One region of the Mesorhizobium sp. M1406 genome, then DNA from elsewhere that is predicted to be linked to it. Evidence: riboswitches for the same ligand, from Rfam matches in the RefSeq annotation. Region 1 holds a riboswitch; each other region holds the start of a gene.
The links. Region 1 has a riboswitch for cobalamin ahead of NKH03_RS10010 (DUF1636 family protein). Riboswitches for the same ligand answer to the same signal wherever they lie in the genome.
Positions count from the first base shown of each region.

Region 2: linked by a shared signal. The riboswitch ahead of NKH03_RS33340 (ABC transporter substrate-binding protein) and the one ahead of NKH03_RS10010 (DUF1636 family protein) in region 1 are both predicted to bind cobalamin.
Region 3: linked by a shared signal. The riboswitch ahead of metE (5-methyltetrahydropteroyltriglutamate--homocysteine S-methyltransferase) and the one ahead of NKH03_RS10010 (DUF1636 family protein) in region 1 are both predicted to bind cobalamin.
Region 4: linked by a shared signal. The riboswitch ahead of bluB (5,6-dimethylbenzimidazole synthase) and the one ahead of NKH03_RS10010 (DUF1636 family protein) in region 1 are both predicted to bind cobalamin.

Region 1 covers NZ_JAMYKW010000008.1:42,389-50,088, reverse strand. Annotated here, with positions in the region: gene cobG (precorrin-3B synthase) at 1-704, opposite strand, end outside; gene NKH03_RS10020 (cobaltochelatase subunit CobN) at 701-4,339, opposite strand; gene cobW (cobalamin biosynthesis protein CobW) at 4,358-5,395, opposite strand; gene NKH03_RS10010 (DUF1636 family protein) at 5,392-5,826, opposite strand; cobalamin riboswitch at 5,865-6,068, opposite strand; gene NKH03_RS10005 (winged helix-turn-helix domain-containing protein) at 6,100-7,299, opposite strand; gene NKH03_RS10000 (NADH-quinone oxidoreductase subunit A) at 7,621-7,700, shown strand, end outside.
Region 2 covers NZ_JAMYKW010000109.1:1,589-9,288, forward strand. Annotated here, with positions in the region: gene NKH03_RS33320 (class I SAM-dependent methyltransferase) at 1-537, opposite strand, end outside; gene NKH03_RS33325 (pseudoazurin) at 588-1,025, opposite strand; gene NKH03_RS33330 (ABC transporter ATP-binding protein) at 1,036-1,800, opposite strand; gene NKH03_RS33335 (FecCD family ABC transporter permease) at 1,797-2,849, opposite strand; gene NKH03_RS33340 (ABC transporter substrate-binding protein) at 2,846-3,862, opposite strand; cobalamin riboswitch at 4,016-4,213, opposite strand; partial or broken gene NKH03_RS33345 (cobalamin-binding protein) at 4,316-5,096, opposite strand; gene NKH03_RS33350 (hypothetical protein) at 5,102-5,668, opposite strand; gene cobF (precorrin-6A synthase (deacetylating)) at 5,643-6,431, opposite strand; gene NKH03_RS33360 (hypothetical protein) at 6,439-6,687, opposite strand; gene NKH03_RS33365 (ribonucleotide-diphosphate reductase subunit beta) at 6,678-7,700, opposite strand, start outside.
Region 3 covers NZ_JAMYKW010000122.1:311-6,805, forward strand. Annotated here, with positions in the region: partial or broken gene NKH03_RS33885 (transposase) at 55-455, shown strand; gene NKH03_RS33890 (LysE family translocator) at 666-1,292, opposite strand; gene NKH03_RS33895 (dihydrodipicolinate synthase family protein) at 1,344-2,255, opposite strand; gene NKH03_RS33900 (M20/M25/M40 family metallo-hydrolase) at 2,458-2,631, opposite strand; partial or broken gene NKH03_RS33905 (IS6 family transposase) at 2,766-2,852, shown strand; cobalamin riboswitch at 2,960-3,160, shown strand; gene metE (5-methyltetrahydropteroyltriglutamate--homocysteine S-methyltransferase) at 3,256-5,601, shown strand; gene NKH03_RS33915 (hypothetical protein) at 6,034-6,369, shown strand; gene NKH03_RS33920 (helix-turn-helix domain-containing protein) at 6,434-6,495, shown strand, end outside.
Region 4 covers NZ_JAMYKW010000011.1:4,210-11,909, reverse strand. Annotated here, with positions in the region: gene NKH03_RS12235 (hypothetical protein) at 1-25, opposite strand, end outside; gene dxs (1-deoxy-D-xylulose-5-phosphate synthase) at 168-2,081, opposite strand; gene NKH03_RS12225 (pirin family protein) at 2,226-3,146, opposite strand; gene NKH03_RS12220 (DUF2277 domain-containing protein) at 3,185-3,451, opposite strand; gene NKH03_RS12215 (exodeoxyribonuclease VII small subunit) at 3,561-3,812, opposite strand; gene NKH03_RS12210 (histone deacetylase family protein) at 3,816-4,742, opposite strand; cobalamin riboswitch at 4,864-5,044, shown strand; partial or broken gene bluB (5,6-dimethylbenzimidazole synthase) at 5,048-5,722, shown strand; gene NKH03_RS12200 (hypothetical protein) at 5,839-6,822, opposite strand; gene NKH03_RS12195 (TetR/AcrR family transcriptional regulator) at 7,164-7,700, opposite strand, start outside.

The DNA of each region.
Region 1 (7,700 bases):
GGCAGGACAGAGGGGGGTGTGAAGGAATGCCAACCTGCGAGAGAAGCCAACTGCCTCTCCGACAAATCCCTCCCATGAGCCTCACGGCCTTTCTCGGCAACCATCCTCAGCGTAGCCACAGCGATATCGCGCGCAGCATCGTCTTCTACGATGACGAGCGGCTTCGCGTTCTGCCCATCACCCGCGACAGACACCCGCCACCGAACTCCGGCATCGATGCGCACCGCCTTCAGCCTGATATCGGCGGTCACCGAATCCAGCCCAAGCTGCCCAGCGCCATCCACGACAACCGAAACCTTCGGGCCGAGCCGTTCCGTCAGCCCGGCCTCTTCGACCGCTGCCCTGATCCGTTCCGCCAAAGGCCGCGGATCGGCGATCTCCTGCGGATCTATACCGGCAAGTGGTCCGGTCTCGACCGGCATGCCAGTGCGCACCGCAATGCCCAGCGCATCGACCTCCGCCGCCAGCACGGTCGCGCTTTCCGCCGTCAGCCCGCGTATCTGCAGGCTGCCGCGCGCTGTCACTTCCATGATGCCGTTGCCATGACGCAAAGCGGATTGGGCAAGTCCGATCAAAAGCTTCGGCGACAACCCTCCAGAAGATGGGCCTCCAGCGACCGGGTTGAGCCGCACCAGCAGGCCATCGCCGGTCTGCATGGGTGCTGCCAGAGCCGGGCAGGCGCCGCGACGCGAGAAGGCGTTCATGCCGCCACCCCAAGCGCTTCCGCCTCGGCAATCAGGGCCGTGAGATCGTCGTCGATCGAATTGCGCAAGGGATGCCAGAGGCCCCGCCGGCGCGCTGACAGGAAGCGCTCGGCGATGACTTTTGCGGCGGCGGGATTCTCGCGCAGGATGAAGGCGCGAACGGCCGGATCGCCGACATACGCATCATGAACGGCCTCGATCAGCGTTCCCGATATGGCATGCGTGGTTTCGGCAAAGCCGACCAGCCGGTCGACCGTTTCGGCGAATTCGGATGCGCCGCGCGGGCCGTGGCGCATCTGCCCTGCAATGAAGCGTGGATTGACGGCGCGGGCGCGAACCACCCGCGATACGGCCTCGCTGACCGAGCGCGGCTTCGGCTTCTGCGGATCCGTGGTGTCGAGGACGATGACATCGGCGTTCCTGCCGAGCGCCGCAAGGGCGGCCGAAAACCCGCCGATGAAGGCGACATCGGCGGAGCCTTCGAGAATGTCGCGGCCGGGGTCGTCGCCGGTGTGGACGAGAAGATCGGCCTCGGCGATGCGGCCCTCGAAGGCGCCGGGCGCCGAGATGCCTTCGCCCTCGGCGCCGCCATAGGCATGCGATGTGGCGAGGAGATAGGCGCGGCCGATCTCCTCGCGTGCCGCCCAGTCACCGGAGGACAAAAGGTCCTCGACGCCGGCGCCGTACGTGCCGGGCGAGGTGCCGAAGATACGCGGACTGATCTTGCCGTCAGCGCGGGTTCTGGCCGCGAGCGGGTTTTCGGAATCCTCCTCGCCACGGACGGCAACGGCGTTGGCGGCGGCATCGATCAGCGCGATCTGGGTCGGGAACATGTCGCGGAACAGGCCGGAGATACGCCAGGTGACATCGACGCGCGGCCTGCCAAGCGTGGCCGGCGGCAGCACCTCGATGCCGGTAATGCGGCCGGTCGCCGAGTCCCATTGCGGCCGGCAGCCCATCAGTGCCAGGCCTTGCGCGATCTCTTCGCCGCCGGTGCGCAGCGATGCCGAGCCCCAGAGGTCGATGACCAGCGAGCGCGGCCAGTCGCCATGCGATTGCACATAGCCGCGCACCACCTCTTCCGCCGCCGCCTTGCCCAGATCATAGGCGGTCGGGGTCGGCATGGTGCGCGGATCCGACGTGAACAAATTACGGCCGGTGGGCAGCACATCGGAGCGCCCCCGCGCGGGCGCCCCGGCCGGACCGGCCTTGACGTGGCGGCCATCGAGCGCCGCTAGCAGCGCCATCTTCTCGGCTTGCGCACTTTGGCGGCGCATGGCGTCGGGCTCGTCCTCGGGGGCGCGGCCATAGATATGCAGCCCGTCCTTGATGGCGAAATCCTTGAGGTCGCAGAGCCAGGCGTCGATGCGGCGCAGCGCCTCGTCGGGCGCGTCGGTCCTGGCGACGCCGGCTTCGGAGGCGAGGCCGGTCTTTTGCGCGGTGTCGACGATCAGCTTGGCCAGACGGTCGCGGCGGCGACGGTCGAGCCCGTCGGCCTGGGCGTATTCGTCGACCAGCCGCTCGAGCTTGTGCTGATCCTCATCCAACCCGGCACCAGTCAGCGGCGGCGGCAAATGGCCAAGGGTGACGGCGGCGATGCGCCGCTTGGCCTGAGCCGCTTCGCCGGGGTTGGAGACGATGAACGGATAGATCACGGGCAGGGAACCGGTGACGATCTCGGGAAAACAGTTTTCCGAGAGCGCAACGGTTTTGCCCGGCAGCCATTCCAGCGTGCCATGGGCGCCGACATGGACCAGCGCATGAACGCCGAGCGATTTGCGCAGCCAAAGGCCAAAGGCGATCAGTGCATGGCGCGGCGGCAGTGTCGGGTCGTGGTAGTCGGCGCGGCGATCGGCGGCGCGGCCGCGGTCTGGGGCCAGCGCCACGGTGATGTTGCCGAAGGTGGCGGCGCGGAAGGGGAATTTGGCAGAGGTGTGCGCTTGAACACCCCCCTCTGTCCTGCCGGACATCTCCCCCGCAAGGGGGGAGATTGAGCTGTCATTGCTGCTTTCGCCAACTACGAACGTCGCAGAATGAGCGACGGCGGCGGAACTGCCAATCTCCCCCCTTGCGGGGGAGATGTCCGGCAGGACAGAGGGGGGTGCCTCGCGCAAACCTGTCTCGCCTTCAGCCTTGCCCCAAGCGGCTTCTACGGCTGTGATGGCCTCGGCGGGCAACTCTTTTGAGAACCCAACATAGTCTTCCAGCCCCAGCCCTTCGCCGCTCCGCGCCAGCAGCCCCAGCAACCCACGCGGCGTCTCCGGAATCCCCTCAACACCATAACCCTCCTCCCTCAGATCATGCAGCATGGCCAACACGCTGGACGGCACGTCGAGGCCAACGGCATAGCCGGTGCGGCCCGGGGCACTGGGATAGTCCGGAATCAGAATGGCCAGCTTGCGCGTCGCGCGGGGCGTCTCCCGTAGGCGGATAAAGGCCGCTACACGATCAGCCACCTGCGCCACGCGATCCGCTTCCGGCCGGTTGGCGAAGGCGCGGTGGCCGAGTGCCGGGTCGACCTCGCTCTCGCCCTTGAAGGAAATCGCGCCGGCGAGGATGCGGCCGTCGAGCTCGGGCAGCACGACATGCATGGCAAGGTCGGCGGGCGCCAGGCCGCGCTGGTTGTTCTGCCAGATGTCGCGGCGGGTGGTGGCGACGATGACCTGGAAGACAGGCACGCCGGCGCGGTCGAACAGGGTTTCGACGCCAGGTTCGGCACCGGAGGCGAAAGCGGTCGCGGTGATGATTGCCGCGGGCTTCAACGCGGCGAGCGCTGTTTCCACGAAGACAAGCGACGCCGGATCCTTCAGGCTGGAGACGAAGATGGGGACCGGTGCGATGCCGCGCTGGCGGAGCGCCTCAAACAGGGCATCGATGGGCGCGACATCAGCGGCGAGCAGCATCGAGCGGTAGAACAGGATCGGCACGACCTTTCCCTCCCCCTCGAGGGGAGGGTGGCCCGAAGGGCCGGGTGGGGTCGGTTCGACCGGACTCGACGCCTCTTTAAGTCGGCGCGCTGCGGAGAGGACACCACCCCCGGCCTGCGGCCGGACCCTCTCCTCGAGGGGAAGGGGGACGACGCCGCGTTCGGGGTCGTAGTAACCGGCTTTCGGCACTGCGACCGGCTCTGCTACGTCCGCATCGGATCCCGCCAACCTTGCCAGCCTCCGCACCAGCGCGCTCATATTCGCCGGGCCGCCCTCGCGGAAATAGTCGAGCAGGCCGTCGAGTTCTTCGCGCGGCAGCGTCGAGGCTTCGATCAGGCGCAGATCCTCGTCGCGGCATTCGCCGGGCAGCAGCGCCAGTTTTATGCCGCGCTCGCGGGCGGTCGAGGCAAGCTGGTCGCAGCCGTAGCGCCACCAGTCGTAGCCGCCGAGGATGCGGACGAGGATGATTTTGGCGTGGCGGGCGACGCTATCGACCCAGAGGTCGACGGACATGGGATGGCGCAGATCACGCAGGGCGGCCAGCCGCATCGAGGGCAGGCGGCCGGCATCGGCCTTCCACGCGGCCGCAAGGCCTGCGAGATCGCTGTCGGTGAAGGACAGGGCCACGATATCCGCCGGCATCTGCCGCAGATCGACCGGCTCGGCGAGGTCGTCGAGCGAGGCGGATGTCGTGGTTAGGATGTGCATCGCGACCCGTGTCCGAAATCAGCCGGCGAGTATACGCTCGATAGCCGGGCGGTTCAGCCCCTTGAGGCCGATGACGACGAGGCGCGAGCGGCGGTCGTCCGTGGCGGTCCAGGCGCGGTCATAGTAGTGGTTGACGCGCGGTCCGACGGCCTGCAGCAGCAGCCGCATCGGCTTGCCGCCGACCTCGACGAAGCCCTTTACGCGCAGCACGTTTTCTTCCTCGGCGGCGGTGGCGACGCGCTTTGCCAGTTCATCGGGATTGGCGATCGAGGCAATGTCGACGATGAACGTGTCGAAGTCGTCATGCTCATGGTCGAATGCGCCGTCATGATGGGACTTGCGGTTTTCGATGTCATCCTCGACGGCCAGACCCAGGCCGAGCAGCACCGAGGGATCGACCTTGCCGTGCGACGTCGGCACGATCTTCACCGCGCGAGCGGAGTGTTCGTTGATGATGGCATTGGCGCGGGCGGTGCCGGCTGCGTCCATCAGGTCGCTCTTCGACAGGATGATCAGGTCGGCGCAGGCGATCTGGTCCTCGAACACCTCCTCGACCGGATCGTCGTGATCGAGCGTCTCATCCTGGGTGCGCTGCGCCTGCAAGGCATCCATGTCGTTGGCGACGCGGCCGTCGGCCAGCGCCGGGCCGTCGACCACGGCGATCACACCATCGACGGTGACGCGGCTCTTCACGCTTGGCCACTGGAAAGCCTGGACCAGCGGCTTGGGCAGCGCCAGGCCCGAGGTCTCGATCAGGATATGGTCGACCCTCGGCGTCAACGCCAGGATCTGGTCGAGCGCCGGGACGAAGTCGTCGGCGACGGTGCAGCAGATGCAGCCATTGGCCAGTTCGACGATGTTTTCCTCCGGGCAGGTATCGATGCCGCAGCCTTTCAGGATCTCGCCATCGATGCCGATGTCGCCGAATTCATTGACGATGATGGCAATACGCTTGCCGCCGGCGTTTTCCAGGAGATGGCGGACCAGCGTCGTCTTGCCGGCGCCGAGAAAGCCGGTGACGACGGTGCACGGAACACGGGAGACGGAAACTGTCATTTCAAGTCCTTCAGCATGTCGAGGGGAGGGATGCGGGCAACGAGGCCGCGCTTCAGGCTGTCGGGACGGCCGCGCCACGGGATCAGGCCGTCGGTCGAGGTGGCGAAGAGCTTGGCGCCGGTAACGAGGTCGGCGCCGCTGGTCGCGGTCAGGTCACCGAAGACATAGCTCCAGCAGCCGTCGCGCAGGATGGCGGCGCTGAGACGTCGCTTGCAATTGCCGAGGCATTCAACGCCGCGGACACGAATGTTGTCGCCAGATGCGGCGCGGCGCGTGTCGTCCGCCAGCAGTTCGCCGGCGCGAGGATGGGCGTCGGAGCCGGTCTCGTCGCGACAGGAGGCGCAGACGATCACGGTGACGCCGGCCAACGCATCATCATGCCCGGACGAAACATCCGCTGTGCCAGCCGAAAAACTGCTGTCGTGGTCCAAAGATCGGCTCCTTGCCCGGAAACCCGCCGGGCGATCGGATTCTATAGTCGCGGACGGCAGGTCTCCTGGCTCGCGGGTCATCGCCTTGGTAGCCGCCTTCCCGGGACCATCCCAGTGGCTTTCGGCCTTGGCTCTTCGCTTACAGTTGCGGGGACAGCCGCGGATTTGGGACAGATATCCCTCACCGCATTCCCTCTTGGCTCCTCTCGTTGAAGAGAAGAGACCGTCTCGACCGGGATTTAGGCTTTTGCGGGTAGCGGTGTCAACGCGAGCTTACGACACGGTTAGGTCGGCCAACGCCGGACCCAAGTCACCGGCGGACGTCACTTCGATGTGTTCGAGGCCGAGCCAGCCCTGCATCTGCTTCAATTCCTCGAACAGTTCGACGGCGGTCCGCGGCGGCGCGTTGGGCTCGGCGTAGGCGGCGTGGACGCGCAGGACGCCGGCCGGCCGGTCGGCCTTGAGATCGACGCGCGCCACGATCCTGTCGCCGAGCAGGAACGGCAGGACGTAATAACCGTATTGCCGCTTGTCGGCCGGCGTGTAGATCTCGATGCGGTAGTGGAAGTCGAACAGGCGCTCGGTGCGCGACCGCTCGAAGACGACCGGATCGAACGGCGCCAGCAAGGCTCGGGCCTCGACCTTGCGCGGCAGGCGGGCGTCCCGGTGAAGATAAGCCGGCTTGTCCCAGCCTTCGACACGCACCGGCAAAAGCTCGCCTGTTTCGACCAGTTCCTCCAGCCGGCCCTTCATGTCCGCCGGCGACAGCCGAAAGTAGTCGCGCAAATCGCCTGATGTCGCGATGCCGTGGGCGCGGGCCGAAATGCGCAGCAATTCGCGGTGCGCGTCCTCGGCGGCCGGCACCGGCAGATCGAGGATCGCCTGCGGCAGCACACGCTCGGGCAGATCATAGAAGCGTTCGAAACCGCGACGGTGCGCAGTGGTGATGCGCCCGGCCCAGAACAGCCATTCGAAGGCATGCTTGGAGTGGCTCCAGCCCCACCAGCCGCCCGAGCCCTTCTGGCCTTCGAGCGCGGAAGCGGCGATCGGGCCGCGATCGGCGACATGGCGGTAGATCTCTTCGATATAGGCGGCGTGTTCGCGGCCCCATTTGGCGAGGCCCAGATACATCTCATCGCCGCGCTCGGCCCGTTCCATGCGCCAGCGCATCAGCGGGTATGTCTCGACCGGCAGGAAGGAAGCCTCGTGCGCCCAGTATTCGAACACCGTGCGCTTGCGCGTCACGGCCGCGTTGTCGAGCAGAGCGAGCGGGTAGGGGCCAAGGCGCGAATAGAGCGGCATATAATGGGCGCGCACCACCGCGCTGACGGAATCGATCTGCAGCAGGCCGGTGCGGGCCAGTACCCGGGCGAAGTGCCGGCGGTTCGGCGTGCCGATTGGGCGGGGATCGAGAAACCCTTGGGCGGCAAGCGCGATGCGCCGGGCCATGGGGAGCGAAATCTTTTCCTTCATGCAGGCGTCACTCTGAGGGCGATTTGAGGGGGTGATTCCGGCCGATGCTAGCAGGGTTTTGGCGGCAACCATGTCAGGAGAGAAAAGTGGAGTAAAAAGCGAAGGAAATCAAACAAGAGCGGATCGGACCAGTTTGCCGCGATATGCCGTCCAGGTCGGTCTTTTGAACAAGGTTTGACTTGCTTCGCTGGAAGTGCTGCGCTAACCCTCGCCGCGTTGCAGCATAGGCCCTTAAAACGGTTCAGCGGTTAAACTGTCACGCTTCCGCATTAGGGTCCGGTGCTGTAATCAACGTGGATTGGCGCCAACGGAAAGCCGAGCATGAACGCACTCTTGAGCTCATACCTGCCCATCGTCCTATTCATCGGCGTGGCGCTGGTTGTCGGCCTGGCGCTGCTGGC
Region 2 (7,700 bases), on a different contig from region 1:
ATGCCGCTCGCTCAAGGAGCCGTCATAGTAGGGATCGGCGCCGAAGAACCGGTCGATCGCGGCGACCAGGGAAGCCGCGATCCGTCCAACCGATGTCGGCTTTGACCAGTCGCCGTCATAGACGACCAGCTTCCCGCCCGGAGTCAGCAGTCGCTTCCATTCGCGGAACGTCGGCTCCGGCTCGAGCAATGTCCACACGAGATGGCGGCAGATGATCGCGTCGTAGCATTCGTCCGGCTCCATTGTGTTTTCGGCGTCGGCGAGCAGGAAGCGCAGCCGCGGCTTGCCCGCGTGCTTGGCTCTGGCCACATCGAGCATCGCCTCAGAAAAATCCAGCGCGGTGACGTCATGACCGAGATCGTGAATGAGCTTGGTGATCTCTCCGGTCCCGCACGCCAGTTCAAGCACCCGCAAAGGTTTTGCGCCGAGCGTGTCTCGAATCGGCTTCTGCCGGGCTCTGAACTCATCCGGCGAAAGAATGCCGTGGCCGAAGGCATCATCGAACGTCTTGGCCCGCTCCGACCAGTAGGCCCGCATTGATTCCTTGAGATGGAAGTTTTCACGATGAGTAGCTGGATGGTTCATGCTCAGCGGGCGAAGCCGTTTCGCGCGAGGATTTCGTCGAAGCGTTTGCGAGCGCGGGCGGGAACATCTGCCGCGTGAAAGCTCTCGGGAAGTGCCGTTTCGCCGACCCGGATTATCATCACCATGCCCATTCCGATATGCGGCGAGCACTTGATGCCGTAAAAACCTTCCTGGTCGAGCGTGACCGCGATCTCCTCGTTGATCTTGCCCTTGAAGCCGGCGTAGCCCTCGGGAACCATGCCGTCGATCGTCGCCGCATTGTGGCCTGTGCTGGCATTCAGGAACTTCACTGTGTCGCCTGGCTCGGCGCGCACGAAATCCGGTTCGTAGACCATCGGTCCGGTGGCTCCGCGGTTGAGCATCTTGATTTCGTGCATCTCGGCATAGGCGTGCGACGACGCTGCTAGCGACAAGAGCAAGGTGAGAATTCGTAAGTGCATGGGTTTCCTTTCAGGAAGCTGCATGAAAGCGGAACATGTGCATGCCGTCTGTCGGGTCGGTGAGGAGGCTTGCGCGAACGCCGAACACCGCGTCAATCCGCTCGACGGTCAGCACTTTGTGCGCTGGACCCAGCGCAACGAGTCGGCCACCGGACAGCACGCCGACGCGATCGCAGGAGAGCGCCTGGTTCAGGTCGTGCAGCGCGACAACCGATGTGACCGGCAGTTTTGCGACCAGATCCAGGATCGAGAGCTGGTGCTGGATATCGAGGTGGTTTGTCGGCTCATCGAGAAGCAGGATCTGAGGCTGCTGCGCCAGTGCCCTCGCAAGATGGATACGCTGGCGTTCCCCACCAGACAGGGTTGCCCAGGAACGCCGTTCGAAGCCTTCCATGTCGGTGTCGACAAGTGCCTGCGAGACGATGCGATCGTCTTCAGCCGACCATGGTTGCAACGGGGTCAGCCGAGGCGTACGGCCAAGCTCGACCGCATCCTTCACCGTGATAGCTTCCGTCGTTTCGGCCTGCTGCTCGAGGAAGGCGATCGTTTGCGCGGCGGCGCGACGCGGCATCGCGCGAAGCGCTTCACCCTTGATGCGAACATCGCCTGACGTGGGTTGCCGGATGCCTGCCAGCAGTTTCATCAGCGTCGACTTGCCGGAGCCATTCGGTCCGACGAGACCGAGTGTTTCGCCTTCATGGACGACGAGATCAACGCCCGAAACGATCGGCTTGCCGCGAACCGACCAGCCGAGATTGCGCGTCTCCAATATCATGGCGTGCGCCGCCCACGGATCAGGATCAGCGCAAAGGCCGGCGCTCCGACCAGTGCCGTGATGACGCCGATCGGCAGCACCTGTCCAGGAATGATGGTGCGCGACAGCACGTCCGCGGCGATGAGGAATGCTGCACCGACGAGCGCCGTCGTTGGCCCGAGCCGGCCGTGCCGCACCCCGACCAGGAACCTCGCGGCATGGGGAATGACGAGACCGACGAAGCCGATCGATCCGACAATGCTGACCATGACGGCGGTAACGAGCGCCGTGATGCCAATGAGGATCACCTGCACGGTGCGGACCGGCACGCCGAGAGACGACGCCGATTCCGCTCCGAATGCGAAAGCGTCGAGGGCGCGCGCAAACCAGATGCAGGCGGCCAATCCGACCAGCGCAATCGGCACCGCCAGCCAGACATCCGGCCACCGGGCGCCGCTCAGGTTGCCGAGCAGCCAGAACATGATGCCGCGCGCCTGTTCGGCATTGGCGGATTTGGTTATGATGAAGGATGTCAGCGCATTGAAGAGCTGCGATCCGGCGATGCCCGCAAGGACGATCTGACCGGTACCGTGACGCGTCACGCTGCCGCCGGCCGCCCGCGCCAGCATCGCCACCAGGGTGAAGGCCGCAACAGCGCCGACAAAGGCGCCGAGCGACATCGAAATCGCGCCGGCGCCCAGGCCGGCGACCGTCACCGCAACCGCGCCGGTCGAGGCTCCTGCGGAAATCCCCAGCAGGTACGGGTCAGCAAGTGCATTCCGCAGCAGCGACTGCAACACCATGCCCGAGATTGCCAGACCCGATCCGCAACAGGCCGCGATGATCGCGCGCGGCAGGCGATAGTTCCAAATGATCCCCATGTCGATCGGGTCGAGTACGTATGCCGAACCAAGGATCTTGTTGACCAAAATCTGTACGACGGTCGAGACAGGGATCGGCGTCTCGCCGATGCAGGTGCCGGCAAGCACCGCCGCGAGGAGCGCCGCGAAGCAGAGCGTCCCCCGGCCGAGCCGGGAGACGTAGATCGCTTGCGAGGCGGTCAGGCTCACTGGGCCAGTCCGGAATCCTTGAGCGACTTTGACAGCACCTCGATGCCGGCGATGGTGCGGATGGTCGCGTCCATGGCGTGCGCGTCCATGACGACGATGCGGTTGTTCTTCACCGCCTCCATCTGGCTGGCGACCGGATCGGTCTTGAGGAACTCCAGCTTCTTCTCATAGTCGTCAGCGGGGAAGCGCCGGCGATCCATCTTGGCGATCACGATCAACGTCGGGTTGGCCTTGGCGATGGTCTCCCAGCCGACCACCGGCCACTCCTCGTCGGACTCGATGATGTTCTTGATGCCGAGCTTGTCCATCATGTAGGCGGGAGCGCCCTTGCGTCCCGCCACATAGGGATCGATGTCCATCTCGGCGCTGGAGAACCAGAACACGGCCGAGACGTCCTTGAGGTTGAGCGCCTTCGCTTCCGCAATCGCCTTGTCTTCGCGTTCGGTCAGGCTGGCGACGAGTTGCTCGCCCTTGTCCTGGATGTCGAAAATCTGCGCCAGTTCTCGCGCGCCCTGATGGATGGACGCAGTCGAGAAGAGCTCGCTGCGCGTCCCGTCGACGCCGACCGTGTTGTCCTTCGCCACGCAGTCGTCCGGCAGCACATAGGTCGGGATACCGACATCGTGGAACTGCGTGCGCGTGGCGACGATGCCGTCCGGTCCGACGTGCCAAATGAATTGCACGGTTACCAGTTCCGGCTTCTTGGCAACGACGCTTTCGAAGCTCGGATCGTTGTCGGCCAGGCGTTCGACCTTGTCGTTGACCTCTTTGAACTCCGGCAGCACCTCGTTGAACCAGACCGAGGTGCCGGTAACCTTGTCGCCGAGGCCGAGCGAATAGAGCACCTCGGTCGCCGCCTGTCCGACCGTGACAGTCGAGGCGGGCGCCTTCTGGAAGGTCAGCGTTTCGCCGCAGTTCTCGAGGGTCAGCGGATATTTGGTCGGTTCGGCCCCGGCGGCGGCCGTGAAGAATACAAAGCTAGAGGCAGCGAGTGCCAGGCGTGAAACAGTCATGGCGCGAAGATCTCCGATCGGTTGATGGCGGGGATCGGAGGACTGGGGCCAGGACGACAATGATCGAGCTCATGCCCGTAAGGACATGATGCGGCTGCACCTCAGGTGTGGCTAACGACATCGACAACCTCCCCGGACAACCCCGCCCGGCGCGTTCAGTTACAGACGTCGGTAGGTCTCCTGACTGACGGGTCATCGTCCGTCTCGGCCTTCCCGGGGGCTAATCCCAGTGGCATGATCGAGATGGACTCGCCGCCTACAGTTGCGGGGGCAGTTTCGTTTCGCGGCCGAAGAAGACCGCGCCGAATTCCCTGTTATTTCCTTGCGGAAACCGACACTCCCTCGTAGCCAATCGCGCTGCCTTGATCAAGCGGCCATGGCCATATCTAGATTTGAGCTATGTTGCCCTTTGCGATGCGTGTCGCCGCATTGAAGCAGAAAGGATCGGCCAACTCATCGAATGCCGGATAGGGCTGCGATGATGGCGTCGAGCCCATCCGTCAGTGCCGCAGGCCCTGGCTGCAGTATGAGCGGAGACTTGATCTCGACGATGCGATTGTCGCGCACGGCAGGAATCCGGTCCCAGCCCGGCCGCGCTCTGATCCTCTCCGCCACAACCCGCTTGCCGCACCAGGAATCCAGGACAATGTCGGGCTGAGCAGCAATAACCTCTTCTGGCGTGACGACCCGGTCCTTGGCCGCCTTGGCTTTCGTTTTTTGCGGGAAGATATCATCGCCGCCAGCGACTTCGATCAGTTCCGAGACCCAGCCGATGCCGCTGATGAGCGGCTCGTCCCATTCCTCGAAATAGACCCGCGGCCGCTTCCTGCCCCTGGTGGCGGATCTGATGTGCTCAAGGCGTTGGTCGTAGCCTACCGCCAAGCCGTCGGCTTTCGCCGTCGCGCCGACAGGCGCTCCGACCGTCTGGATCATTGCGAGGATGCCCGCGATGTCACGCTTTTGAAGGCGTGGACCGCAACACCTTTGCGGATCAGAGCGGCGACAATATCAGCCTGAAGGTCGGAAAAGGTCAGGACGAGATCGGGCTCGAGCGCGACGATCTTCGGAATGTCGGCGGATGTGAAGGCGGAAACGCGGGCTTCTCCCGCCTTACCTGCGGGGGCCGCACGGCATAGCCGGACACGCCGACAATCCGATCCTGTTCGCCCAGCAGATAGAGCGTCTCGACCGTCTCTTCGGTCAGGCAGACGATCCGCTCTGGAGGAAAGCTCATCGCCCTCAGGCAAGAGCGCCGTCGCCAACAGGCGCCGGGCGTGAAAGAAGGCCAACAGAAAGAGCAGCTTTGTGCAGCAGCGTCAGGCCGGCCAGCGCCAGCACATTCGGCCAGAGGATCTGCAGAATGACCTCAAGCGAGAATGCATCCTCCCCGGATGGAAGGATCGCTGTCGCCGCGAACAGGACAAGCTCGTAGACGAAGAACGCGAGCACAAAGCCGGCGAGGAGCGTCAGAAGTTCGGAGGGGATCCGGCCGCGCAACAACAGCACCGCACCTGTCGCGAGGGCAGCCGCGATGCCGATAGCTGCACCCCAGGCGAAGCTGTCCCATGTCGTCGGATAGCCGAGAAACACGTAGCCGACCGCCTGATTTGCCAACCACGCGATGCTGGTCAGCAGCAGCGCTCCCCGGCGGGACATGTTGGCGCCGGCAACCGTCGCGATTGCCGCAAACGGCGTGGCGCAGGCGAGCGCGAGGCTGAAGACAATGCTCAGAGCAACGACAAGAACCACCCAAACGCTCTGGCGTGCGCTGGTCGAGCTGTCATGTATCGTGGTGGTGGTTCTCATGATCGCAGATCATAATGCGGAGCGCCGGGCGCTTCAACGTCGTCATTGCGAAGAACCGGACGATGACGTACCGCGCCTCTTCGCGGATACGCTCGATCTCGTCGATCACCTCCTTGAACTTTCCCGCGACCAGTACTTCGTCGGGCATGCCGACGTAAGCTCCCCAGTAAATGTCGAGATCACCGTCGACGGCGCGGAGCGCTTTCTCCGCATTCAGCATGATGACGACGCTGTCGACCTTGTTGGGAAAACCCTCCGCCATCGTCCGGCCGGTCGAGATCAGAATCGACCGGCCGATATTGCACAAGGCAACCTTGTGTCTCGCGGCAAGTGCCTGAATGCTGTTGATTCCGGGAAGTACCTCGTAGTCGAGTTCGAACTCTCCGCGCTCCTTCAGCCGGTCCAAAATGCGCATTGTGCTGTCGTAAAGCGTCGGATCGCCCCAGACCAGAAAGGCCCCGGTTTCGGAGGCATCGAGTTCCTCCATGATCAGCTTGCTGTAAGCCGCCTCGACATCGTCATGCCAATCCGAAACGTCCACCTCATATTCGCCGGTTCGCTTGCGCTCCGGCGCCTTGAATTCGACCGTTCGGAATGGCCGATCCCGAACATGACGTTCGAGGATCTCGCGCCGGACACGCGCCAGCTCATCCTTCTCAATCCCCTTGTCGGGGATGAAGAACACGTCCACCTGGTTCATGGCGTTGACCGCCTGGATCGTGACGAAGTCCGGGTTGCCGGCGCCGATACCTATGATGAGCACCTTGCGCTCATTGGGTCGCTTCGGCGACGGGGTCTGCGCTCAGGCAGCGCTGGAACTCCCGAAACAGCTCGGCCAGCTTCTGCGGGCCTGGATGCCGTCCTTCGTATCGGTCAAGACGACGGATCTCGATGTCCGCGGCCGCGGCAAGATCGGAACCTTCGGGCTGGGCCATCAGCCAGGATACGAATACGTCCTCCGCCTGCGGCAGGCCCGCTATCGGACGGCGTGCAACATGATGCTCGGCACTCAGTCCCATGCCAGCGCTCCACCGTTCTGGTATTCGATCACCCGGGTCTCGAAGAAGTTCTTCTCCTTCTTCAGGTCCATGGCTTCCGACATCCATGGAAACGGATTTTCGACCTCCGCGAACACCGGGGAAAGGCCGAGTTGCGCGCAGCGCCTGTTCGCAATGAAGTGCATGTACTGCTCGCACAGAGCCGCGTTCAGCCCAAGGAATCCCCGCGGCATCGTGTCCCTGCCATACGAGGCCTCGAGATCGGCCGCCGTCTTGATCATACCGCGAACCTCGTCCTGGAACGCCGCGGTCCAGAGATGCGGGTTCTCGATCTTGATTTGGTTGATGACGTCAATGCCAAAGTTCAGATGGATCAGATCGTCGCGCAGGATGTACTGGTACTGCTCGGCGATGCCGACCATCTTGTTGCGCCGGCCGAGCGACAGGATCTGTGCGAAGCCGGTGTAGAACCACATGCCCTCGAAGATCACGTAGAAGGCGACGAGGTCGCGCAGGAAGGCTTGGTCCGCTTCCGGCGTGCCGGTGCGAAAATCCGGATCGTCGAGATGCTGGGTGTGCTTCAGCGCCCATGCCGCCTTGTCGGTGATCGACGGCACCTCGCGATACATGTTGAAGAGCTCGCCCTCGTCGAGGCCGAGACTTTCGACGATGTACTGGAAGGTGTGGGTGTGCACCGCCTCCTCGAAGGCCTGGCGCAGCAGATACTGTCGGCATTCGGGATTGGCGAGATGGCGGCAAATTGCCAGCACGATGTTGTTCGCCACCAGGCTTTCGGACGCGGCGAAGAAACCGAGATTGCGCTTCAACATGCGCCGCTCGTCCTCGGTCAGCCCGTCTTTCGACTTCCACAGCGCGATGTCAGCCTGCATGGACACCTCGTTCGGCATCCAGTGGTTGTTGCAGCCGGACAGGTATTTTTCCCACGCCCAGCGGTATTTGAGCGGCAGGAGCTGGTTGACGTCTGCGCGGGCGTTGATCATCCGCTTGTCGTCGACACGCACACGGCTTCCGCC
Region 3 (6,495 bases), on a different contig from region 1:
CTTCGCCCGACGCCCTACAAACACTATGCCAGCCGCCATCACCGAGTCGCGAAGGTGAAATTAAAGGTGATAAACTGTCCGGAATACGAGGCGGGCTTCGGCGGCGCGGCAGTCTGACGCTGTGGTTGACAGAAGAAGCCTTCGCCAGTTGGCATGCGCCGTGAAGAACGACCCGCGGCGCCAGCCCCGCTATTCCGATCTCGCCATCGAGGCGGCCTTGACACTGGGATGCGTGTTCGGGCTTCGTCTGCGCCAGAGCGAGGGATTGACGACCTCGCTGCTCGACCTGATGGGCCTTGATCTACCGGTTCCCGATCACAGGACGCTAAGCCGCCGGCGCAGATATGGAAACGATCGGCCAAGCGGCAGCGGCATCCCGAGGACGGTCCACTGCATGTGCTGATCGATAGCAGCGGTTGAAAGTCTACGGCGCAGGCCAATGGCTGGAAGACAAGCCGAAACGGCCGTATGTTCCCATTTGTGCAGGCTTTTTCCAGGATGTCCCTTGCCATAGTGCCTTGCGTCGCAGCGTTGGCATCGACGATTATGCGTCCGATAGCGGGCAAAGCGTTACGTGTCATCTTCGCTCAGACGGGTCTATACAATTGCGATAGACCCCGGGAGTGATGGGGGCAATCCCGATCGCGCTTGGCCGGGTGGCCCCGTCAAGACAAGATCCATGGTCCGATAGTGGCATAAATCAGCCGAACGTCTGCGATGACAAAAAAGGCTGCGAGAACGCCGTCGATCCATCGCTGCGCTTTCTGATAGACACGCGAAACCGATGGGAGCGAAAACACGATCGCGTATCCCCCGAAAATCACCACGGCCAGAAACGCACACCCCAGCATGATGACAAAGGGCATGTAGACGGGCGTACCCGGCTGCAACCCGAGAGAAATTGTTGCAATCCAGCCCATGATGGCCTTCGGATTGGCGATATGCAGGGCGATCCCGCGCCGATAGATCTTGCCCAACTCCGTGCGGGACAGCGCCGCCTCCGGCGTTGCAGAAAGGTCTTTCCCGGCAAGCGCGGAGCCGGCAAACCGTGCACTGAGATAGAGCAGATAGCAGCCTCCGATGAACTGGATGACATTGAGAGCACTCGGCCAGGCTTTCAATACCGTTGCAACGCCGGTCGAGGCGAGCACTGCCCACATCCAGGAGACAGAGACGACGCCGGCAGCCAGTGCAAGCGCTGCGACACGGCCCCGGCTCATGGCAGTATTCATGATGGCAAGATTGCTCGGCCCTGGACTGGATGCGGCCAGAATGTAGGCCGAGAACGCCATTATCAGGGGAGTGCCCTGCCCACCGAGGGATCGATGATCATGGCTATCTGCTCATCTGAATAGGCTGATCACATCGGCTGGAAGCTGCTTTAGCACTGCCAAAACCTCTGACCGCGCGTCCTCGGAAAGTGACCTGATGGGCAGGGGAGGTGAAGCATGGCAGATCTCCAATGCCTCCGCCAAAGCATAGACAACCCGCAGGCTGGAATACCGTTTAAACAGAGCCCAGAGCGGCTCGAGGCTGGCATTGATCCTGCGCGCCTCGGCCGCATCGCCCCTTTGTGCAGCCCTGACGATCTTCAAACAGGCATCGGGAAGAAGTCCGCCAATGACACTGTACCAGGTATCCGCACCTGCAATCATCGCCTCGGTGCACTGCGCGTCTCCACTGTAGCCGATCGAAAAGCCGTCTGGCACCTGTGAGCGCTGGTCCTCCAGATGGCGCTGGGTTTCGGCCGGACCAAAACCGGGGTTTTTGATGGCGACGATCCCGGGCACCCGAGACAGCCTTTCGACCAAGGCGGATGAGAAACGAAAATGCGTTGTTCCGGGATTGTCATAGATGCAAATCGGCAAACCGGATTCCAATGCGACTGTTTGGAAATGCTCGAACACTTCATCCTCGGTCAGAGGTGCGTACGACACTGCAGACAGCAAGCCGGCTGTCGCACCGATCGCTTTGGCATCCTTGGCATGTTGCACCGCTTCGTCCGTCCTCAGCGCTCCAATCCCGACCAACAAGGGAATATCAGCACCGACTTTATCGGTGGCCGCCTCAATTGCGCATTGGCGCTGTTGGCGCGACAGGAACATGTAACTGCCCGTGCTTCCCAACAGGCCGATAGAATCGACCTTTGCCTCCATCAAGCGCGCAAGAAGTTTTTCCAATGCGGGCTCATCGATATTACCGCCGCGATCAGCGGGGGTGATGGGAAACGCGGACAAACCGCGCAGGAAAGTCATGTGTCTCCAACTCTTTGGCCGTTGAACTGTAAGCCGACGGTCCGGCGTTGATGTCATTTACATTGCCAACTGGCCTTGGATATAGCGCCAGTTCTCGTCAATGTTGCCAGTCCAGTTAGCTTTTGGCGATGCGAGGTCCGGCCTCGCAAAGGGGGGAGGCGCGGGACTGTTAAATCTTTCCGACTTGGAATTCACGCTAACGTCATGCGAAATGATCTCTTGCAAGATTGTAGAAAAAAGCGGCGCCACGTACGAGGATGTCATCGTTGAAGTCATACGTCGTCGAGTGCAGCCCGGAACTGTCACCGTTGCCGATGAGCAAATAGGCACCGGGGACCTTGTTCAGCATGAACGAGAAATCTTCGCTGAACATCATGGTTCTGTCGCAAACTTTCGGAAAACGCTTTGAGATGAGATACTTATACTTACCGCCTGAATGACGCTTAAAAACCTTATCGGGACACAGTCGGGCCTTGCTCTTTGGACCGGGCCGCCGGAGCTGCTGGAGCGCGCTTCAACCGGCGCAAGCGTGCGGTCGGCAGCAAGTGGCATATGGACGAGACGTACATCAAGGTCCGCGGCCAATGGATGTACGTCGGCAAAGGGCGGACTGAATATTTCAGAATGAAGACAAGGTGTAAAAGAGCGAATACATAACGACATAAACATTTCGTTATGCGATATTGACAAAGTGCGGACCGCTGTGATTGTCTGCGGGTTGTGGTTCTCCGCACGGCGCTGCCGGAGCGGAGCTAAGAGGGAAGCCGGTGCGATGCCGGCGCTGCCCCCGCAACTGTTAGCGGCGAGCCAACCCCACTCATGTCACTGAGGCGAATACCCTCGGGAAGACGGGTAGAGGCTATGACCCCGCGAGCCAGGAGACCTGCCACGGCGAATTACGTCCACGGGCGGGGTGTCTCGGTGGCCGCTGCAACCCGGCGTTGGTGCCGGCCTGCTAGCGCCTTCCTTGTCACCGACGCCCCAACCATCGGGGTATGACATGACTGTCTCTCAGCAAATTCCTGTAGCAACGCTCGGCGTGCCGCGCATCGGTCGTCGGCGAGAACTGAAATTCGCGCTTGAAAGTTACTGGTCCGGAAAATCTTCCGCCGCCGCCCTTCTCAGGACGGCGAAGGCGCTCCGTGCCGCTAGCTGGGAGGAGCAGCACGATCGCGGCGTGTCGAGAATCCCGTCGAACGACTTCTCGCTATACGACCATGTGCTCGACACCGCAGCCATGGTCGGCGCCGTTCCATCCCGTTACGGCTGGAATAGCGGCGAGGTCCCACTTGACATCTACTTCGCAATGGCGCGCGGCAACCAGGGTCAGACGGAGGGTTGTGGACACGCTGGTCACCAGCAGGCGGCTCATGGGCCTGATGTAACCGCGATGGAAATGACCAAGTGGTTTGACACCAACTATCACTACATTGTGCCGGAACTCGACGATGATCAGACGTTCGCCCTCTCGTCAACGAAACCGGTCGATTACTTCCTCGAGGCTAAAGCTCTCGGCATTCACACACGCCCAGTCATCCTTGGACCCATCACCTTCCTCAAGCTGGCGAAATCGCCTGCCGAAGGGTTCGGTCCCATCGCGCTCCTATCGCGGCTGCTGCCCGTCTACGAGCAACTTCTGCAGAGGCTGAAGCTGTCGGGAGCCGACTGGGTGCAGATCGATGAGCCAGCGCTTGTCCTCGATCTGAACCCGAACGAACGAGCTGCGTTCGAATTCGCCTATGGACAGCTGTCGAAAGCCGCGCCCGAGCTGAAGATCATGCTGGCTACGTATTTCGGGCCGCTGGGAAACAATCTCGAAACCGCGGTTTCTCTGCCCCTGGCTGGGCTGCATATTGATCTCGTGCGCGCTCCCGAGCAGCTGGAAACGGTGGGTCGGCTCGCTCCGAAGGATCTGGTGCTCTCGCTTGGCTTGATCGATGGCCGCAACGTCTGGCGTGCGAACCTGCCCGCCATTCTCGACCGCATCAAATCGATCGTCGCCGGCTGGCCCTTGGACCGCGTCGAGATCGCGCCTTCTTGCTCGATGCTGCATGTGCCGATCGACCTGCGCATGGAGACGGAACTCGACGCCGACATCAGCTCGTGGCTCGCCTTCGCAGCCCAGAAGACCGACGAATTGGTGTTGCTGGCCCGGGCCCTGTCCCAAGGCAGAGATGCGGTGGCTGGCGCGTTGAAAGCGTCTGCCGAGGCTGCCGCCACGCGCGTGACATCCACGAGGATCCATGACCCGCTTGTTCAGGGGCGGATCGCCAGCATTGACGATAGCATGAAGCGACGAGAGAGCGCTTTTGCCGAGCGCTCCAGAGTCCAAGCCGGCTCACTCGGGCTGCCGCCGTTCCCGACGACGACCATCGGGTCCTTCCCGCAGACGCCGCAGGTACGCAAGGCGCGGGCCGCTCATGCGAAGGGCCAGCTGAGCTATGTCGACTACGAGACGTTCCTGAAGAAGGAGATCGAGGCTGCAATTCGCTGGCAGGAAGAGATCGGGCTGGACGTGCTGGTGCACGGTGAGTTCGAGCGAAACGACATGGTACAGCATTTCGGCGAGCAGTTGTCCGGCTTCGCGCTCACCCAGCATGCCTGGGTACAAAGCTATGGGTCGCGCTACGTGCGTCCCCCCATCATTTTCGGCGACGTATCGAGGCGCAATCCGATGACAGTGCGCTGGTGGCAATTCGCCCAGTCGCTTACGGAAAAGCATGTTAAGGGAATACTCACAGGCCCAGTGACCATTCTCAACTGGTCTTTTGTTCGCGACGACGTACCCCGCTCCGAATCCTGCCGCCAGATCGCGCTCGCCATCCGCGACGAAGTGACGGATCTCGAAAGGTCCGGCGCAAGGATAATCCAGATCGATGAGGCCGCGTTTCGCGAAGGATTGCCACTGCGCCAGTCTGACTGGAAAGTCTATCTCGACTGGGCTGTCGAATGCTTCCGGATCGCTTCAACGGGTGTAAATGACGCGACTCAAATCCATACCCACATGTGCTATTCGGAGTTCAACGAGATCATCGACGCGATCGCTGAAATGGATGCGGATGTCATTTCGATTGAGACCTCGCGCTCGAAAATGGAGCTGCTGGACGCCTTCATGAGCTCCAAATATCCGAACGAAATCGGTCCCGGAGTCTATGACATTCACTCACCACGCCTCCCGGGAGTCCGTGAGATTTCGGATCTCGTCATGCTTGCCCGCCAGCGACTGTCGGATGCCCAACTGTGGGTAAACCCGGACTGTGGCCTCAAAACACGTAAATGGGAGGAGGTCCGCCCTGCCCTCATGAACATGGTCGCTGCAGCACGTGCGCTCCGGGAGAAAGCGTAGGCCTGATGCTTCTCCTTCCTCACCATGACGTGAGTTGCGGGCTGCCGCATGTCGGCCGTAAATGTGCCAATACGCGATCACATCCTTTGAAATAAGTCACTCGAGCGAGAATGAGCACTTCCCTTCGGCACGTAATCGCGCAGGAAATATCCATTTGGACGATACGCTTTAATATCGGCTCCTTCGGAACATACAGGCCGCGCCGCTCGGAAAATCGTACATGCGTCTTTCTTAAACTAGACCGCCTGTCGCGTTCGCTCAGGTGGCGACCTGCGCGTCTGTCCGCTTCACCAGTCGATTAGCGCAGACTACGGGTCGAGGTGGCAGGATTCGGATGTTGCCAGCGTCCCGCCAATTCGGAAAATCCGTAAGGCCTTGACCCTCGCCAGCGCCCGACTTAGCTTCTATAAGCAACTTGCGTAGGGATCTGGTGTGCAGCCCGATGACATCGAACTCATCCTGGACGCGGATATTTCGGAGGACCCATGCCTCCTCTTTGACGTGGTCACGCCCGATGGCGTGCTTCAGCTCTTGGGCAACGTGGAGATGGGCAGTAATCATCTTGTCGTCCGTGACCTGCATATTGGGGGCGATGCCGAGGTCCAGTGGGGATGGTCCAAATTACGCAAGCTCGGTCGAGTGATCGCGGAGAAGCTTAATGTCGACTACATCGAAATTCGGGTGCGAACCCGGGACGTCGTCCTGGTGTCGTCAGGCTTCTCCCGTCCGACTGAGCCTCAGTTTTCTTCACGGCGCGAATACTCCTGAGGCCGCCCGGATTCTCGTCAAGAGACAGTTGCCACTGAGGACGGCCCACGCGATACTCACGGAGATGGTCGATCACGGCAAGGCGTTCGTGACGGTTCCTTGCGTCGACGACCTATTGGCACTGAA
Region 4 (7,700 bases), on a different contig from region 1:
CTACGCCGCACAGAAGCGTTTTCATTTGTCGTCTCCCTGCCTGATCAACGATCTAGCAGGGCGTCGTTGAAAAACGGCCAAGAGACACGGTAAGCGAAAAGCCAAATTGCCGCGTAAACAATGGGTTAAGGTCGCGGTTCGGCTAACTTATTCGTTGAGGCTTTGATTCAGGCGCGCTGAGCGCGAACTGTATGACCGAGCGCGACGAACACGGTGCGCACGATGCCGGCCGCGTCTAGCCCGGCATCGGCGTACATCTTTTCCGGCTTGGCGTGGTCGGTGAACGCGTCGGGCAGCACCAGCGGACGCACCTTCAGGCCGCTTTCCAGCAGACCTTCATGGGCGAGGAACTGCAGCACGTGGCTGGCGAAGCCGCCGACGGCGCCCTCCTCCACCGTCACCAGAACCTCATGCGAGCGGGCCAGCCGCCGGATCAGATCCTCATCGAGCGGCTTGGCGAAACGGGCATCGGCGACCGTGGTGGAAAGTCCGGCGGCACCTAATTCCTCGGCGGCGATCAGACAATCCTGCAGCCGCGTGCCGAAGGACAGCAGCGCCACCTTGGTGCCCTCCCTGACGATGCGGCCCTTGCCGATTTCGAGAACCGAGCCACGCTCCGGCATGTCGACGCCGATGCCGTTGCCGCGCGGATACCGGAAGGCGATCGGGCCCTCATCATAGCTCGCCGCGGTCCGTACCATGTGGCGCAGTTCCGCCTCGTCGGCCGCCGCCATGACGACGAAACCCGGCAAGGTCGCCAGGAAAGTGGTGTCGAAGGCGCCGCAATGGGTCGCGCCATCGGCGCCGACGAATCCGGCGCGGTCGATGGGAAAGCGCACCGGCAATTTCTGGATGGCGACGTCGTGGACGACCTGGTCGTAGGCACGCTGCAGGAAGGTCGAATAGATCGCCGCGAACGGCTTGTAGCCTTCGGTGGCAAGGCCGGCGGCGAAAGTCACCGCGTGCTGTTCGGCGATGCCGACATCGAATGTCCGCGACGGAAACGCTTCGCCGAACAGGTCGAGGCCGGTGCCGCTCGGCATGGCGGCGGTGACGGCGACGATGCGGTCGTCCTCGCGGCCTTCCTGAACCAGGCTTTCTGCGAACACCTTGGTGTAGGCAGGCGCGTTGGCCGGCGCCTTGGCCTGCGCGCCGGTGATGACATCGAACTTATTGACGCCGTGATATTTGTCGGCGGCGGCTTCCGCCGGTGCGTAGCCCTTGCCCTTCTGGGTGACGACATGGATCAGCACCGGGCCTTCGCCATTGTCGCGGACATTTTTCAGGACCGGGATCAGATGCTCCAGATTGTGACCGTCGATCGGGCCGATGTGATAGAAACCGAGCTCCTCGAACAGCGTGCCGCCGGTGACGTAACCGCGTGCATGCTCGACCGCCCTTGTGATCGCACGGTCGGCGCGCTTGCCGAGATAGGACGTCAGTTTCTTGCCGAAGTCGCGCAGGCCGATATAGGCCTTGCCCGAGGCCAGACGCGCCAGATAGGCACTCATCGCGCCGGTCGGCGGCGCAATCGACATGTCGTTGTCGTTGAGGATGACGATGAGCCGCGCATCGAGCGCGCCGGCATTGTTCATCGCCTCATAGGCCATGCCGGCAGACATCGCACCGTCGCCGATGACGGCGATGACATTGTTGCGGCCGCCGGAGAGATCGCGGGCAGCGGCCATGCCGAGGCCAGCCGAAATCGATGTCGAGGAGTGGGCGGCGCCGAAGGGATCGTACTCGCTCTCGGCGCGGCGGGTGAAGCCCGACAGGCCGCCTTCCTGGCGCAATGTGCGGATGCGGTCACGGCGGCCGGTCAGGATCTTGTGGGGATAGGCCTGGTGGCCGACATCCCAGATCAGCCGGTCATCGGGGGTGTTGAAGACATAGTGCAGCGCCACCGTCAGCTCGACCACGCCAAGGCCGGCGCCAAGATGGCCGCCGGTGTGAGAGACGGCGTCGATCAACTCGGCGCGAAGCTCGGCTGCCAATTGCGGCAGCTCGCTTTCGGCAAGCGTGCGCAGGTCGGCCGGGATGCGGACCTTGTCGAGAAGCGGCGTATGCGGCGTTGCGTTCACGGGTGCCCAGGCTTTCTGTTCATTGGCGAAATAGGCCGCCGGCCGGAGAATGTAAATGCATGTCAGTGACGCGGATCAGGCCGTGGTTTTTGTTTTGATGCACGCCGTTCGCCCAAAACCGGGGCCACCTTTAGGCGACACGCATCAGCTTTCCGGCAACGGAATGAACTCTTCCTCATCGCCAGGAACAATATCGAAGCGTCCCGTCTTCCATTCCTGCTTGGCCTGCTCGATGCGTTCCTTCGACGATGAGACGAAGTTCCACCAGATGTAGCGCTGCGAGCCGAGCGAAGCGCCGCCGAACAGCATGAAATGCGCGCCGGTCCGCGACGATACGACGATCTCGTCACCGGGCCGAAACACCAGCAGCCGTTCGGCCGGGAAAATGTCGCCCGAAATCGAGACCTCTCCTTCCAGTGTGTAGATGGCGCGTTCTTCCGCATCGGCCGGGATCTTCACGCCGGCGCCTGGCGCAAGGCGCAGGTCGGCATAAAGCGTCTCGGAGTCGGCCCTGACCGGGGACCGCAATCCCTGGAAATCACCTATGACGATGCGCCCGCTGACGCCTTCGGCGTCGATCTCGGGCAGCCGTAGTGCCGCGGTGTTCTCGAAAACCGGGGCTACTTCTTCCTTGCCGTCCGGCAGCGCCAACCAGGTCTGCAAGCCGGAAATCGACATCGGTGCGCCGCGCAGTTCTTCGGGGGTGCGCTCGGAATGGACGATGCCGCGGCCGGCGGTCATCAGGTTTACGTCACCGGGCTGGATGACCATTTCGGTGCCGAGTGAATCGCGATGCCTGATCCTGCCGTCGAACAGATAGGTGACCGTCGACAGGCCGATATGCGGATGCGGACGGACATCGAGCGCCTGCCCGGCGCGCAGGATAGCCGGGCCCATCCGGTCGAAGAAGATGAACGGTCCAACCAACCGCCTCTTGGCGGTCGGCAGGGCGCGGCGCACCTGAAAACCGCCAATGTCCTTGGCATTCGGGATGACCATAAGCTCGATCTGGTCGCTGGCGAAGGCGTCGCCGACTTCAGGGTCTTTCCCCGGGAAAAAGCTCATGAACTCTCCTCGTCAGCGCCAGAGGCAGCCTGGACGTATCAGGAAAACCGGATCGCCGATTTCGCCCTTAGTTTGGCCGCCACTTCTTCGCGATTGCGCGGATGCTGATGGGTTTCGAGTGAATCAAGCAGTTCGCGCGCCGATGCCGCGATGGCTTCGACCGCGTGGTCGAAGGCATGCTGATTCTGCTTCGAAGGCCGCGTCGTTCCGCTCAGCTTGCGGACGAACTGAAGTGCCGCGTCGCGGACTTCGTCGTTGGTAGCGGGCGGATCAAAATTGAACAGGGTCTTGATGTTTCTGCACATCGCTTCCGTATCTCCTCTTGTCCTGGAGCGCTTTCAATCGGGACGCGTTCTATCCTCGATCATGATCATGTCCAAAAGCCGGTGAGGCAAGACCACCGTTCGGACCGCCTCAATCCGCGTCAAGCGGCTCCGTTCCGACCGGCTTGCCATCGCGCGACAGCCTGATCTTCTCGACCTTGTCCTCGGCGGCCTTCAGCAGCCGGTCGCAATGCGCTTTCAGTGCCTCGCCGCGCTCATAGATCTTAATCGACTGGTCGAGCGGCACGTCGCCACGCTCAAGATCATCGACGATCTTTTCGAGTGCGTCGAGTGCCTGTTCGAAGCTCATCGCCTTGACATCTTCGTTGGTCTCACCGGCCATCATTCATCCTTTCATCAGTCGCCCGACATGGGCGGCGACCGAAAATGCCAATCCCTGCAGATCGTAGCCACCCTCGAGCAGGCTGACGAGCCGGTTGCCGCTGTGACGCGCGGCGCGCTGCATCAGCTGGCCGGTCGCCCAGTCGAAATCGTCCTCGGTCAGGTTGATCTCGGCCAGCGGATCGCGGTGATGCGCGTCGAACCCGGCCGAAATGATGATCAGATCGGGCGCGAAATTGTCGAGCGCCGGCAGCACGCGCGACAGGAAGGCATCGCGAAACACCTCGCTGCCGGTCTGCGGCGCCAGCGGTACGTTGACGATGTTGCCGGCGCCGGTTTCGTTCTTCGCGCCGGTGCCGGGGTAGAGCGGCATCTGGTGCGTCGAGCAATAGAGCACCGACGGATCGTCCCAGAAAATATCCTGCGTGCCGTTGCCGTGATGCACGTCCCAGTCGACGACGGCAACCCGCTCGACACCATGCTTCTTCTGCGCATAACGCGCCGCGATCGCCGCGGTGTTGAACAGACAAAAACCCATCGACGTGGTTTTTTCGGCATGGTGGCCGGGCGGCCGAGCGGCTACGAAGACATTGTCGGCGCGGCCTGCAAAGACGTCGTCGACGGCGGCGTTGGCCGCACCGATCGCGGTGATCGCCGCCTGCCAGCTCTTCGGGCTGGCGGTGGTGTCGGCGTCGATGCGGGCGATTCCCTCGTCGGGAATGGCGGCGCGCACGCGGGCGACGAAATCGGCGGGATGGGCATAGAGGATGGTGGCCTCGTCGCCTTCCGGCGCCTGGATACGATCGAGCGCGGCAAAAGCTTCGTCGTCCAGCACGCGCTCGATGGCGCGCAGGCGGTCCGGCCGCTCGGGATGGCCGGGCGGCGTGAGGTGCTCAAGGAAGACTGGATGGGTATAGAGACGGGTAGCCATCGTCCTAATCTAGTGACCCGGATCGACAAAGGCCATGCACGGGCGGCCGATGATTGGGGAAAATCGCGCCTGCGTCCATTCGCGTCGCTGCAGGCATTGGCGTCGTCCGCGCTTCGGAGTAAGGTCGGTGGCACTGCCTGGTGCCCGCCGCAAGCGGGAGAATCGGGAACACGGTTGAACTCCGTGGCGTGCCCAACGCTGTAAGGGGGACCGCGCCGGTATGTGCCACTGTCGATGACGGGAAGGCACCGGACGCGGGTTGATCCCAAGCCCAGAAGACCGGCCTGGCAGGCATCGTCATCCGCATGGTCAGGCGGATGGCATTGATTGCAATCGCAAGGGGACAAGCGATGCCGGAAACCATGACCGTTCTTGTTGGCGACGGATTTGAGCAGAATGCGCGCGATGCGGTGTATCGCGCCATGTTCACGCGGCGTGATGTGCGCAGCCACTTCCTGCCCACCGCGCTCGACGATGAGGTGCTGGCGCGGCTGCTGCTTGCCGCTCATCACGCGCCGTCGGTCGGCTTCATGCAGCCTTGGAATTTCATCGTCATTCGCGATGCCGAACGACGGGAAAAGGTGCGCGACCTGTTCCTGGCGGCGCGCGAGCAGGAATTGCCGGCCATCGAGGAAGAGCGCCAGGCGCTCTACCGCAAACTCAAGCTGGAAGGCATTTGCGAAAGCGCGCTCAACATCTGCATCACTTGCGACCGGCAGCGCTCGGAAGGTTCGCCGCTGGGACGCTGGCACAATCCGGAGATGGACCTCTACAGCACGGTCTGCGCGGTGCAGAATTTCTGGTTGGCGGCGCGCGCCGAAGGCGTCGGTGTCGGCTGGGTCAGCATCATCGAGGCGCAAGCGCTGAAAGGCCTGCTGTCAATTCCGGAGCATGTGACCCCGGTCGCCTATCTCTGCGTCGGCCGTGTCTCGGAGTTCGCGCCAAAGCCGGACCTTGAAACGCATGGCTGGGGACGGCGGCTGCCGTTGCCGGAACTGATCATGAGCGAGGTTTTTTCCGGGCAAGGTGAAGCGTTGCTCAAATCGACCGTGGCGCGCCTCAACACCGTTGCTGCCACGCCGGCGAGCCTCGCCGATCAGCTTGTCGCGCCGGCCGTGCCCCAACGCGAGCCGCCGAAGGAGGCCAGCGCCTTATCCTTAAGCTCCCTAAACTTCGACGACGCCTCGGCCAGCCGGGCATCCCAGTCGGGATCGGGCACCTGGCCGGCGATGGTCTTGAAATAGACCTGCATCAGGCAGGCGATGGCGAAGGGTTCGATGAACGCCGCCTTGAAAGCCCAGGCGAAGACGATGGCGAGCACGAAGGCCCAGCCGGCGAGTTGGCCGGGCATCAGGAAGAGAATGGCGCCGGCAGGCGCCAGCATCAGCAGGAAGATGACGAAGGACACGCCCCACATGATGACCGCCAGCCAGACGGCGTTCTTGACCATGACCTTGCCGTTCTGGGCATAGAGCACGACGCCCTGGCGCGCCGTCTCGAACGGCGAGGACGAATTGATGCGGATGTTGTAGCCGAGGATGATCTCGTCGACATAGGTCAGGGACAGGCGGATCACCGTGTTGATGAAGGAGATCAAGCCGCCCAGGCCCGGGATCGGCAGGAAGGCGGCGATGCCGCCGATGAGGCCGGTGATGGCGCGGATGGCGCCCTTGACCAGTTGGTCGACGACGAAAAGGATGTTGGCCTCCGCGAAACGCTGGGTGACGATATCCTTGGCGTAGGCGATCTGGTCCTGGCCGCCGGGAATGTCACGGCCGTCGATCAGATGGACCATGACGGCGATGTGGCCGGCCTTGACGACATAGAGGATGTATTCGCGGATCCAGTAGACGGCGATCGAGACGATGCCGAAACCGACCACCCCGCCCCACAAGGCAAAGGACATCGGCCCGTCGGGATCGGTGGAGATGTGGCCGACGCCATAGCCGACGCTAGCGCCCGTGCCGGTCGCCATGATGTAGGCCAGCGTGATGCCGAAATAGACGATCATGCGAAAGACAATGAACGGCCAGGTCCGCATCATTATGGACACCGACCCGCCGATATCGAAATCCCACATGCCCCGAATCTCCCCCTCAGAGGTGGTGAAAGAGGATGGACCCAACCCGGCGATTGTCAATTGCCGGGTTGGCGCCCGGGCAACGAACTCGGGTTAACGGGTTTCCTTCGCAGCCTTCGCCGGCGCGTTGGCTGACGGAGCATCAACCGAAAAACCCGCCTGTGCGGCGGGTCACTGGCGCAAATCAGCACCATGGACGAATATGTACCATAGCTGAGGTCATGGAATCAAGAAAAAATTCCTATCGTGAAAGCTGCCGGCACCGCCGAACTGGCTGTCGTAAGGTCTTTTATTAACCTGAGTTCGAAGCCCTACCGTGGCGCCGGGCCACCGATGGGATTTCAGTTCGATTGCGAACCCGGCTTTTTGAGCAGGCCTTCGAGCAGTTGCTTGAACGCCGTCACCACTTTCTTCGAGGTCGCTTCGGGGTCGTTCGAATTGGCGATCCGTTGCGCCGCCTGGCTGCTCGCGCCGTTGATCAGCCGCGAGGCCGTTTCGGGGTCGAGGCTGGAGACGACGACTCCCTCCTCCTGCAGCGCCGTCAGATGGCTGGTCATTGAAGCGATGCACGCATTGGCGTTCGGCCATTGTGCCGGATCCCCGAGAACGGCCGGGCCATCCCGGAACATGATGCGCTGGATTTCCGGCTCAAGCGCCATCTCGATATAGGTCGTGCATTCGTCGACAAAATGCTGCCAGCGGGTCGGCGCTCTCGACGCGACCTCATTGATGCGTGCCGCCATCTCGCCGTCGATTTCGGCGATAACCGCCTGCAGCAGTCCCTTCTTGTCGCCGAAGTGATGATACAGCGCGCCGCGCGTCAGCCCGGCTGAGGCAGTGAAGTCATCCATCGAGGCTTCGGCATAGCCGACCGTGCC